2 regions of the Sulfitobacter sp. JL08 genome follow, and region 2 is predicted to be linked to the other one. Evidence: riboswitches for the same ligand, from Rfam matches in the RefSeq annotation. Region 2 holds a riboswitch; the other holds the start of a gene.
The links. A riboswitch is a leader RNA that binds a small molecule or an ion and turns the genes downstream of it on or off. The one in region 2 is predicted to bind cobalamin.
Positions count from the first base shown of each region.

Region 1: linked by a shared signal. The riboswitch ahead of C1J05_RS13765 (hypothetical protein) and the one ahead of C1J05_RS08125 (TonB-dependent receptor plug domain-containing protein) in region 2 are both predicted to bind cobalamin.

Region 1 covers NZ_CP025815.1:2,804,467-2,808,777, forward strand. The annotation lists gene C1J05_RS13760 (Mrp/NBP35 family ATP-binding protein) at 1-749, opposite strand, end outside; gene C1J05_RS21510 (hypothetical protein) at 974-1,141, shown strand; gene C1J05_RS13765 (hypothetical protein) at 1,385-1,663, opposite strand; cobalamin riboswitch at 1,771-1,970, opposite strand; gene C1J05_RS13770 (sulfotransferase family protein) at 2,158-2,796, shown strand; gene C1J05_RS13775 (ATP-dependent helicase) at 2,836-4,311, opposite strand, start outside.
Region 2 covers NZ_CP025815.1:1,631,701-1,636,011, reverse strand. The annotation lists gene C1J05_RS08135 (tetratricopeptide repeat-containing sulfotransferase family protein) at 1-1,028, opposite strand, end outside; gene C1J05_RS08130 (DUF2312 domain-containing protein) at 1,222-1,482, opposite strand; cobalamin riboswitch at 1,633-1,837, shown strand; gene C1J05_RS08125 (TonB-dependent receptor plug domain-containing protein) at 1,976-3,796, shown strand; gene C1J05_RS08120 (ABC transporter substrate-binding protein) at 3,807-4,311, shown strand, end outside.

The DNA of each region.
Region 1 (4,311 bases), 1.2 Mb from region 2:
ACCACAATCGCGCCCGTAACCTGCGATTTGGTGCACAATGTCAGCTGAACATCACCCGTTCCCGGCGGCAGATCGACGATCAGCACATCGAGTTCGCCCCATTCGACCTGACCCAGCATTTGCTGCAAGGCTCCCATCAGCATGGGGCCACGCCAGACCACGGCCTTGCCTTCTTCCAGCATGAAACCGATCGACATCAGTGTAACGCCGTGCGCATGCAACGGGATAATAGTCTTTCCATCCGGAGATGCGGGGCGTTTGTTGACCCCCATCATGCGCGGTTGGCTGGGGCCATAGATATCCGCATCCAGCAGCCCCACCTTGCGCCCTGCCCGCGCCAGCGCCACGGCAAGGTTTGAGGACACGGTTGATTTACCGACACCGCCCTTGCCCGAACCGATGGCCAGTATCCGGTCAACACCCGATGGTTTGGTCGGTCCGTCCTGCGGCTTGGGATGGCCGCCGATTTTCAGGCTGGGCGCGGCAGGGGCCTTGGGGGCTGGTCCGTGGGCCGTCAGTAACACGGAAACAGAAGTCACTCCGTCCAGGTCTTCAACCAGCTTGGCAGCGGCGGCGCGCAAGGGTTCCATCTGTTGCGCGATCTCGGGGCTTGGCGCCTCGATCACAAACCGCACTGCTCCCCCTTCGATTGCCAGCGCACGAATCATATCGCGGCTGATCAGGGTGCCGCCGTCGGGCAAGGCAAGGCGTGCCAAAGTGTCTTCGATAATCTGCTTCGTCACGGCCATGCTCAATCTCTCCTCTTGTTGCTGCAATAGGTGGCAGCTTTTTGCGAAATCTCAAGGCGTGCCTTCAAAACGCGCAACAGGGCTTTTCGCTGCCTCAATTCTGGGCGTGCAGCCTATGCAATTGCTGCATAGCAGCATTGAGGCAAAAAACCATTGTGCACGTGCAGCATTTCCCTATCTTTAACCCAACAGATGAAACACCCGCCACCGCACAGAGGTGCAAGATGAGAAACGTTCGTTACATTCCGCTGACCGGCTGGTCATTCTGGCGCGCCGCCCCGTGGTCGCAGCGCAAATTGCGCCGCACGACACAGGACGTTCAGGCGATCGGAGCAATTGCATTGGCCCAGTTGGGTCTGGGTGGGCTGATTTTCAGGGGTCAACACCTCTAACAACCAAAGACCTTCGGGTCCCGAATTTTGAGATCAGGCTCTCCTCTCCTCCTCCCTGGAGGGTCTGTGATTGGCGGCGGCATCGACCTCCTCCCTGATGTCGCCGCACCTTTTATTCGCGCACCTTCGGGTGTGACACCGCATCGTATCGGTCCCTCTCCTCCTCCCTGGGGCTGGTACGTGAAATGAGCGGTAGCACCTCTCCTCCTCCCTGGTGCTGCCGCTTTTTTCTTTGAAATCAGGTCAGTGAAACGTTTTGCGGCGCGCAAATGCACCGCCGCGCCGTAACGGGCGCGCGGCATCTGTCGTTGCCACGGTACGTACGAAACCCACAAAGGTTTCAGCTGCCACACTATGGCGCTGGCCCGAGTTTAACCCGTCCAAAGCCGCGCAAGCGGCATCCTTTGCGCCCCTGTCCAGGCCAAGCGCCCATTCAAGAAAGCCCAGACGCGCGGCCTGTTCGGCGCGTGCGCCTTCCGCGGTGATGGTGTCCAGCCCCTGCAGGATTCGTGCGAAACCCATGATCTTGCCTTTCTGCCACGCCCCGTGGCCTTTGTTAGGATGCGAAGGGCAAGAAAGGACCGTGACACGCCTATCCGGGCGCACCACCGCCCAGACCGCCACCCGCGGTTTGACGTACATCCAAGGCTGGTTTCCGGGCTTGGGGCGGGCGGCATTTCTGCCATGATCAGGCGCCTTCCCAGACCTCAGTGGCCCAGTGGCTTTTGCCTGTCTCATCCCGCCCTCACCGTTGCGGGGGCAGCGCCGGATTCGCACCGGCTTCCCAATTCTCCGCTTTGTCTGCGGCACCTTGGACCGACAGGCTATCATCACGTCGCTGGGGCGCAACGCCAAAACCGAAGCCACCTGTCCCGTTTCCGTCACCCGCGCGTGACCGGATCAATCCGTTGGCAAGTAGAAAACAGTTGAAAACTTACCGGACAGCCCTGACATTTGTGGTTTTACTGGAAACACTGGGGCGCACCGCGGCCCTTTTTTCAAAAAGGAATTTCAGGATGGCACTCAAAGTAATCGGTTCCGGATTTGGCCGCACAGGAACCAAATCGGCCAAGGATGCCTTGGAACAATTGGGCTTCGGCCCTTGCCATCACATGTACGAAGTGATCGAAAACCCGCCGCAGGTCGCCTTTTGGCAGGATATTGCAGCGGGTCGTCCGGTTGACTGGAATACGGTGTTTCACGGTTATACGTCACAGGTGGATTGGCCCGGCGCGCATGTCTGGCGGGAACTGGCCACGGCTTTTCCCGATGCCAAGGTTCTGCACACGCGCCGCCCCGAAGCCAGTTGGGTCAAAAGTTTTTCGCGCACCATCGGCAAGCTGATGTACACCTATCAGACGATGGAATTGCCGCCCCACATCAAAGATATGATGGATGCAACATCTCACCTGATCACAACCGAAACATTCAAAACCCGCCTTGACGATCAGGAAGGGTTACTGGCCGCCTACCGCCAGAGGACAGAAGACGTAATGGCCGCTATCCCGCCGGAACGTTTGCTGGTTTTTGATGTCGCCGAAGGCTGGGAGCCTTTGTGCGCGTTTCTGGATGTGCCGGTTCCCGACACGCCGTTTCCGCATCAGAACGTGCGCGCGGATTTCTGGGATCGTCTGGGCGGAGAGCCCGACACCTAGCATCCGTTTGATTGCCGGGCAGCAAGTGTCTGGCGCCCCTTAAAACGGAATGTCGTCGCTAGCTGACACAAAGCTGGCAACGACCTTTTTCGTGCCCGCCTTTTCAAACGCGACCTCAAGCTTGTCGCCTTCGATCCCGATGATGGCGCCATAACCGAATTTCTGGTGGAACACCCGTTCGCCGATCATAAAACTGGACACCGCCTGAAGGTCGATCACCGTGTTGCGGGTTTCCTTGGGCTGCGACATCGGGCGCTGTGATGCCCGCGCCTGCAAACGCCGCCATCCGGGTGAATTATAGCCATCCGCCTGCGCCGCGTTTTCTGCCAGACTGGAGTGTACCGGCTGTTCCTGCGCCATGCCCGCCGCCCCGTACCCGCCGCCGTACAATCCAGGCGGGGTCAGCACTTCAACGTGCTTTTGCGGCAATTCATCGATAAAGCGGGACGGCATAGAAGACTGCCATTGCCCGTATACCCGCCGGTTGGCAGCAAACGAAATGGTACAAAGCTCTTCTGCACGGGTTATCCCGACATAGGCCAGCCGCCGCTCTTCCTCCAATCCCTTCACACCGCTTTCATCCATCGACCGTTGCGAGGGAAACAGACCATCCTCCCATCCCGGCAGGAACACGGCCGGAAACTCCAGCCCCTTGGCGGCATGCAGGGTCATGATGCTGACTTTTGCACCGCCCTCTTCGCTTTCATTGTCCATGATCAGGCTGACATGTTCCAGAAACCCTTGCAGGTTTTCAAACTGCTCCAGCGCCTTGACCAGTTCCTTGAGGTTTTCCAGCCGCCCCGGAGCCTCGGGTGTCTTGTCGTTCTGCCAATGGCCGGTATAGCCGCTTTCATCCAGAATAATCTCGGCCAGTTCGATATGGCTGATGTCCGGCGCGTCCGCCATCCGTGACCAGCGCGCCAACCCGTCGATCAGTTTGACGAGCTCGGAACCGCCCTTGCCCTTGATCTGCCCCGCGTCAACGGCCAGACGCGCGCCCTCGACCAGAGACACGCCATTCTCGCGCGCCGTTACCTGAATGATTTGCTGGGCCTTGTCGCCAAGCCCGCGCTTGGGGGTATTCACAATCCGCTCGAAAGCAAGATCGTCGTCCGGGCTGGTGACAACCCGGAAATAGGCCATCGCATCGCGGATTTCCATCCGCTCGTAAAACCGCGGCCCGCCGATCACGCGATAGGGCAATCCGATGGTCAGAAACCGGTCTTCAAAGGCGCGCATCTGGTGGCTGGCCCGCACAAGGATCGCCATATCATCCAGCGATACCGGCGCATGGCCGCGCGTGCCGCGTTGCATCGCCTCGACCTCGTCACCAATCCAGCGCGCCTCTTCCTCGCCATCCCAGTGGCCGATCAGGCGTACTTTTTCGCCTTCTCCGGCCTCTGTCCAAAGCTCTTTTACCAGACGGCCCTTGTTGCCCGAAATCACGCCCGATGCAGCACCCAGAATATGCGGGGTGCTGCGATAGTTCTGCTCAAGCCGCACCACATGCGCGCC
Region 2 (4,311 bases):
GCGATATCATAGTTGCGCATTTTCTTGACCAATGCGTTGCCTTCCGAAAGATACCGGAATGCGTTGTCGGTGTCGCCGATATCGGCAAACACCTTGCCAAGGGCAAAATTCATCGGAATCTTCTCGCCGTCGCTCTGGCTCTTCTTTTTCAGAACATCGACCATTTGCGGGATCAGCGGATCACCTTCCTTGAATTTGCGCGCTGTGCTGATGTCAAGATAGGTCGTGCCCAGTTCGGGATCGGCTTCGATGGCTTTGACAAAGCAACCTTCGGCCTCGGCCATCATCCCCCGCTGCATGTAAAGCAACCCAAGATTACGCCGTGCCAGCGCAAAGTCCGGATCAATCGTGAACGCGGCTTCGAAGGCGGCCATGGCGCTGTCGTAATCTTCCTGATCCGTGTAAACGAGGCCCTTGTTGCAGTGGGCCTGCAAGTATTCCGGATCGATCGCAAGCGCTTTGTTATAGGTCTCAAGCGCATCTTCGGGACGGCCGGCGGCCCGCAGTGCCAAGCCAAGATTGTTCAGGAAATCGCAGCTTTCCGGGGCAAGTTCGTGCAGACGTGAAAACAACCTGACCGCCTTGTTGGGCTGGGCCGAATTCAGCGCGTTATGCGCCATTTGCACCAATTCCTCGGCCGACTTTCCCTCAAACTCGTCTTCGGGATTCTTGACACGCAGCTGGCTTTTGTAAGATCCGCTGGTCGCGGCCATCAGATCATTGGTTTTTTCCATCGCCGGCATACCGCGCATCGCGCGTTTGGCGGCTTCGATCGGGTCTTCGATGTCAGACAACTGCCCCAGTGACGCGATTGTTTTTTGCGGCGATTGTGGCATCGCGAACAAGGACGGCTTGGGGGCCGTGCCAACGGGCCCGATCTTTTTCAAACCGGCCTGCGCCTTGGCATTGCCCGGAAAGCGCTGCAAAACCGACTGGTAAAGTGTGGCTGCCCGCTGCGGATCGCCCGCCTTCAGTGCGGTATTCGCCGCCTTTAACGTATCCGCGACGCTGGGTGTTTTATGTGCCATGTCTGCTCCTGCCGGTCTGTCTGCCGCTTGCGGACGCATATCTGATGTCAACTGCCCGCGCCCCGCCAAGTGCTGCGGGGGTTGTGCCCTGTTAAGTACGGGCTGTTTCAGGGGCGATCAAGATCATTCTGGCGCTTTCCGGCGCGCCAAAGGCCAGTATCGGCGGGCCAATGCCACGCCTGACAGGTCACGCTCAGTTCATTCCAAGCGCTTCCTTGTACATCTCAAGAACCGCTTCTTCCTCGGCAATGTCATTGGCGTCGCGCTTGCGCAGGGCGATCACCTTGCGCATGACCTTGGTGTCGTAACCACGGCCCTTGGCTTCGGCCATCACTTCTTTTTGCGCATCGGCCAGATCTTTTTTCTCGGCTTCCAGACGTTCGATCCGTTCGATGAACTGGCGCAGTTCGTCTGCGGTGACGCGATAGCTGGCATCGGTGACGGAATCGTTCATCTGGAATGTCCTTCGGCGTTGATGATCTGGGTCAGCCGTGACTATCGCGCGGCCCGCAAAGCTGCAAGACCGGTTTGAACACAAGGCGGGGTTGGCGCAAACTCTGCCGCTGGGGTCGCAAATGCACCTTGATCCGCGTGCCATTCAGGAGTACGCCAAACCTGCTTTGGTTCGGCGGAGTCATCCGTCGTTAAAGGGAACACCGGTGCGGGCGATTTGCCCAATGCCGGGACTGCCCCCGCAACTGTAAGCGGTGAGCGTCGCCAAGATATGCCACTGGCCCCACATGGGTCGGGAAGGTTTGGCCAAGCGTTGACCCGCAAGTCAGGAGACCTGCCAGAGTGATCACCCGGATATGGGCGCGGGGCGCGCCGATGTCGGCGGTCTGTCCGCAGTGGTGGCGTTTCACCGTTGGCGGACGGGCACATGCCTTTCCAAGAACAGCATTAAACCGGGCCGGAAAACGGCCTTGCAATCTGGAAAGAACAGACCATTGAAACACTTACTGGCAACTGCCTCGATCCTAGCCGTTATTGCCGCGCAACCCGCGCTGGCCGACGACGTCTTTGATCTGGGCGAAGTCACGGTTTTCGCGAACCAGTCCCCGACAGAGCTTGACCGCTCTGGTTCGAGCGTTGAAATCGTAACACAAGAGGAACTGGACAGCGCCCCGAAAACCCGTGTGGCCGATTATTTGAGCACCCTGCCCGGCATCACGTCCAGCGCGAATGGCGGACTGGGCAAAAGCACATCCTTGCGTATTCGCGGGCTAAGCGATCGCTATGTTTCGGTGCGTATCAACGGCATCGATGTCAGCGATCCATCCTCGGTTCAGACATCCTATAACTGGGGCGGACTGACGACAGCGGGCATTTCGCGCATCGAGGTGTTGAAAGGATCACAATCCGCGCTTTACGGATCCGAAGCGATTGCGGGCGCGATCAACATCACCACCCTGCGCGCCACCGAACCGGGCACAACCTATTCCGTCGGCGTCGAGGTCGGCAGCTTCAACACCGTGCGCGGCGACATTTCGATCGCCAGCAAGGCCGAACGCGGCGATATCGCGCTGACCATTTCGCGAGTCGAAAGTGATGGGTTTTCAGCAGCCGACGAAAATGACGGCAATACCGAAAAGGACGGCTATGAAGGGACCATCGCGCTGTTGTCCGGCGGCTATGAGGCCACGGACCAGTTGCGCCTGGGATTTGACATCATCTATCAGAATGAAGACACCAACATCGATGCGTTCGGCGGACCGGGAGGCGACGCGGATCGCCCGTTCTACACCGACCGGATCGGCGGGCGCGTCTATGCTGAATTTGACGGCGGCGCGATCGACCACGAACTGGCGCTCAGCTATTTCGAAACCGAACGGTCCGATCCGCTGACCCCGTTCGGCAGCCCGAGTTTTGTCGGCGACCGCACCGAACTGCTTTATACCGGCCGTGCCTTTATCGGCGGTACCGGACTGGTGTTCGGGGGCAGTTATTCCGAAGAAACTGCGGATTTCGGCACCGGCACCGCATCATACGAGATTTTTTCGCTGTTCGGAGAGGCGCAGTTTGAGCTGAGCGACACGCTGGATCTGGCCACGTCTTTCCGTGTCGATGATCATTCCGAATACGGCACCAAACCCACGGCGCGCGCCGCGCTGGCGTGGCGCCCTGCTGCGGGCACAGTTGTGCGTGCGTCCATGGGCACCGGGTTTCGCGCGCCATCGCTGAACGAATTGTTCGGCCCGTTCAATTTCGGCCCGACAAATCCCGATCTGGAACCCGAAGAAAGCCGCAGTGCCGAACTGGGTATTGAGCAAACGCTGAATGGTGGCGCGGTTCTGCGGGCGACAGCATTCTATACGGAAATCGACAATTTGATTTCCTATCCGGTGAACCAGTACGAACAAATCCCCGGCACATCGGTGTCAAAGGGCGTGGAACTGGCGGCCGATGTCCCGCTAAGCGCGGGCATAAACCTGTTTGCCAACTATACCTATACCGATGCGCGCGATCAGAACGATGCGCGGCTTAGCCGCGTTCCCTATCATGATTTCGTGCTGGGACTGAACGCGCAAATCGGCGAACGGATGAACGGCGTGATTACCCTGAACCGCGTCGTTGACCGTCTGGACGGGTTTCCCGCAGGTCCGGTGCCGGATTACACACTGGTCAATGCTGGCCTGTCCTATAGCCTGACGGATGCCGCCACCGCCTATGTGCGTATCGAAAACCTGTTGGACGAAGAATACCAGACCTCGTCCGGCTTTGGCACATCCGATCGCGCCTTTTATTTTGGTGTCCGTGCCACGTTTTAGGATCATATTGTTGCTGGCTGCGCTGGGGATCACCGGCGCAGCGGCACAGGCCGATGCCCCGCAGCGGGTGGTATCGGTCAACCTGTGCACGGATCAGCTTGCGCTGGATCTGGCGGCACCGGGGCAACTGGTTTCGGTTTCACGTCTGGCGCATGATCCCAAAAGTTCGGCACGTGTGGAAAAGGCGCTGGCCCTGCCCACCAACGGATCAGGCGCGGAAGAGGTGTTTCTGCTGAACCCTGATCTGGTTCTGGCCGGCACGTTCACCGACCCTGCCACCGTTTCCATGCTGCGTGATCTGGGCATACCCGTTGTTTTGTTCGCCCCCGCGCAATCCCTTTCGGACGTGCCCGACAGGATCGCCCAGATGGGCCGCGCACTGGGACGCGAAGCAGAGGCGGACAGGATGATTGCTGCCTTCAAGGCCGATCTTTCGGCCTTGCAAGACGCCCCTGCCGATCGCCCGCGCGCCGCGCTTTATTATGTGAACAGCTATACGTCGGGCGACAAATCGC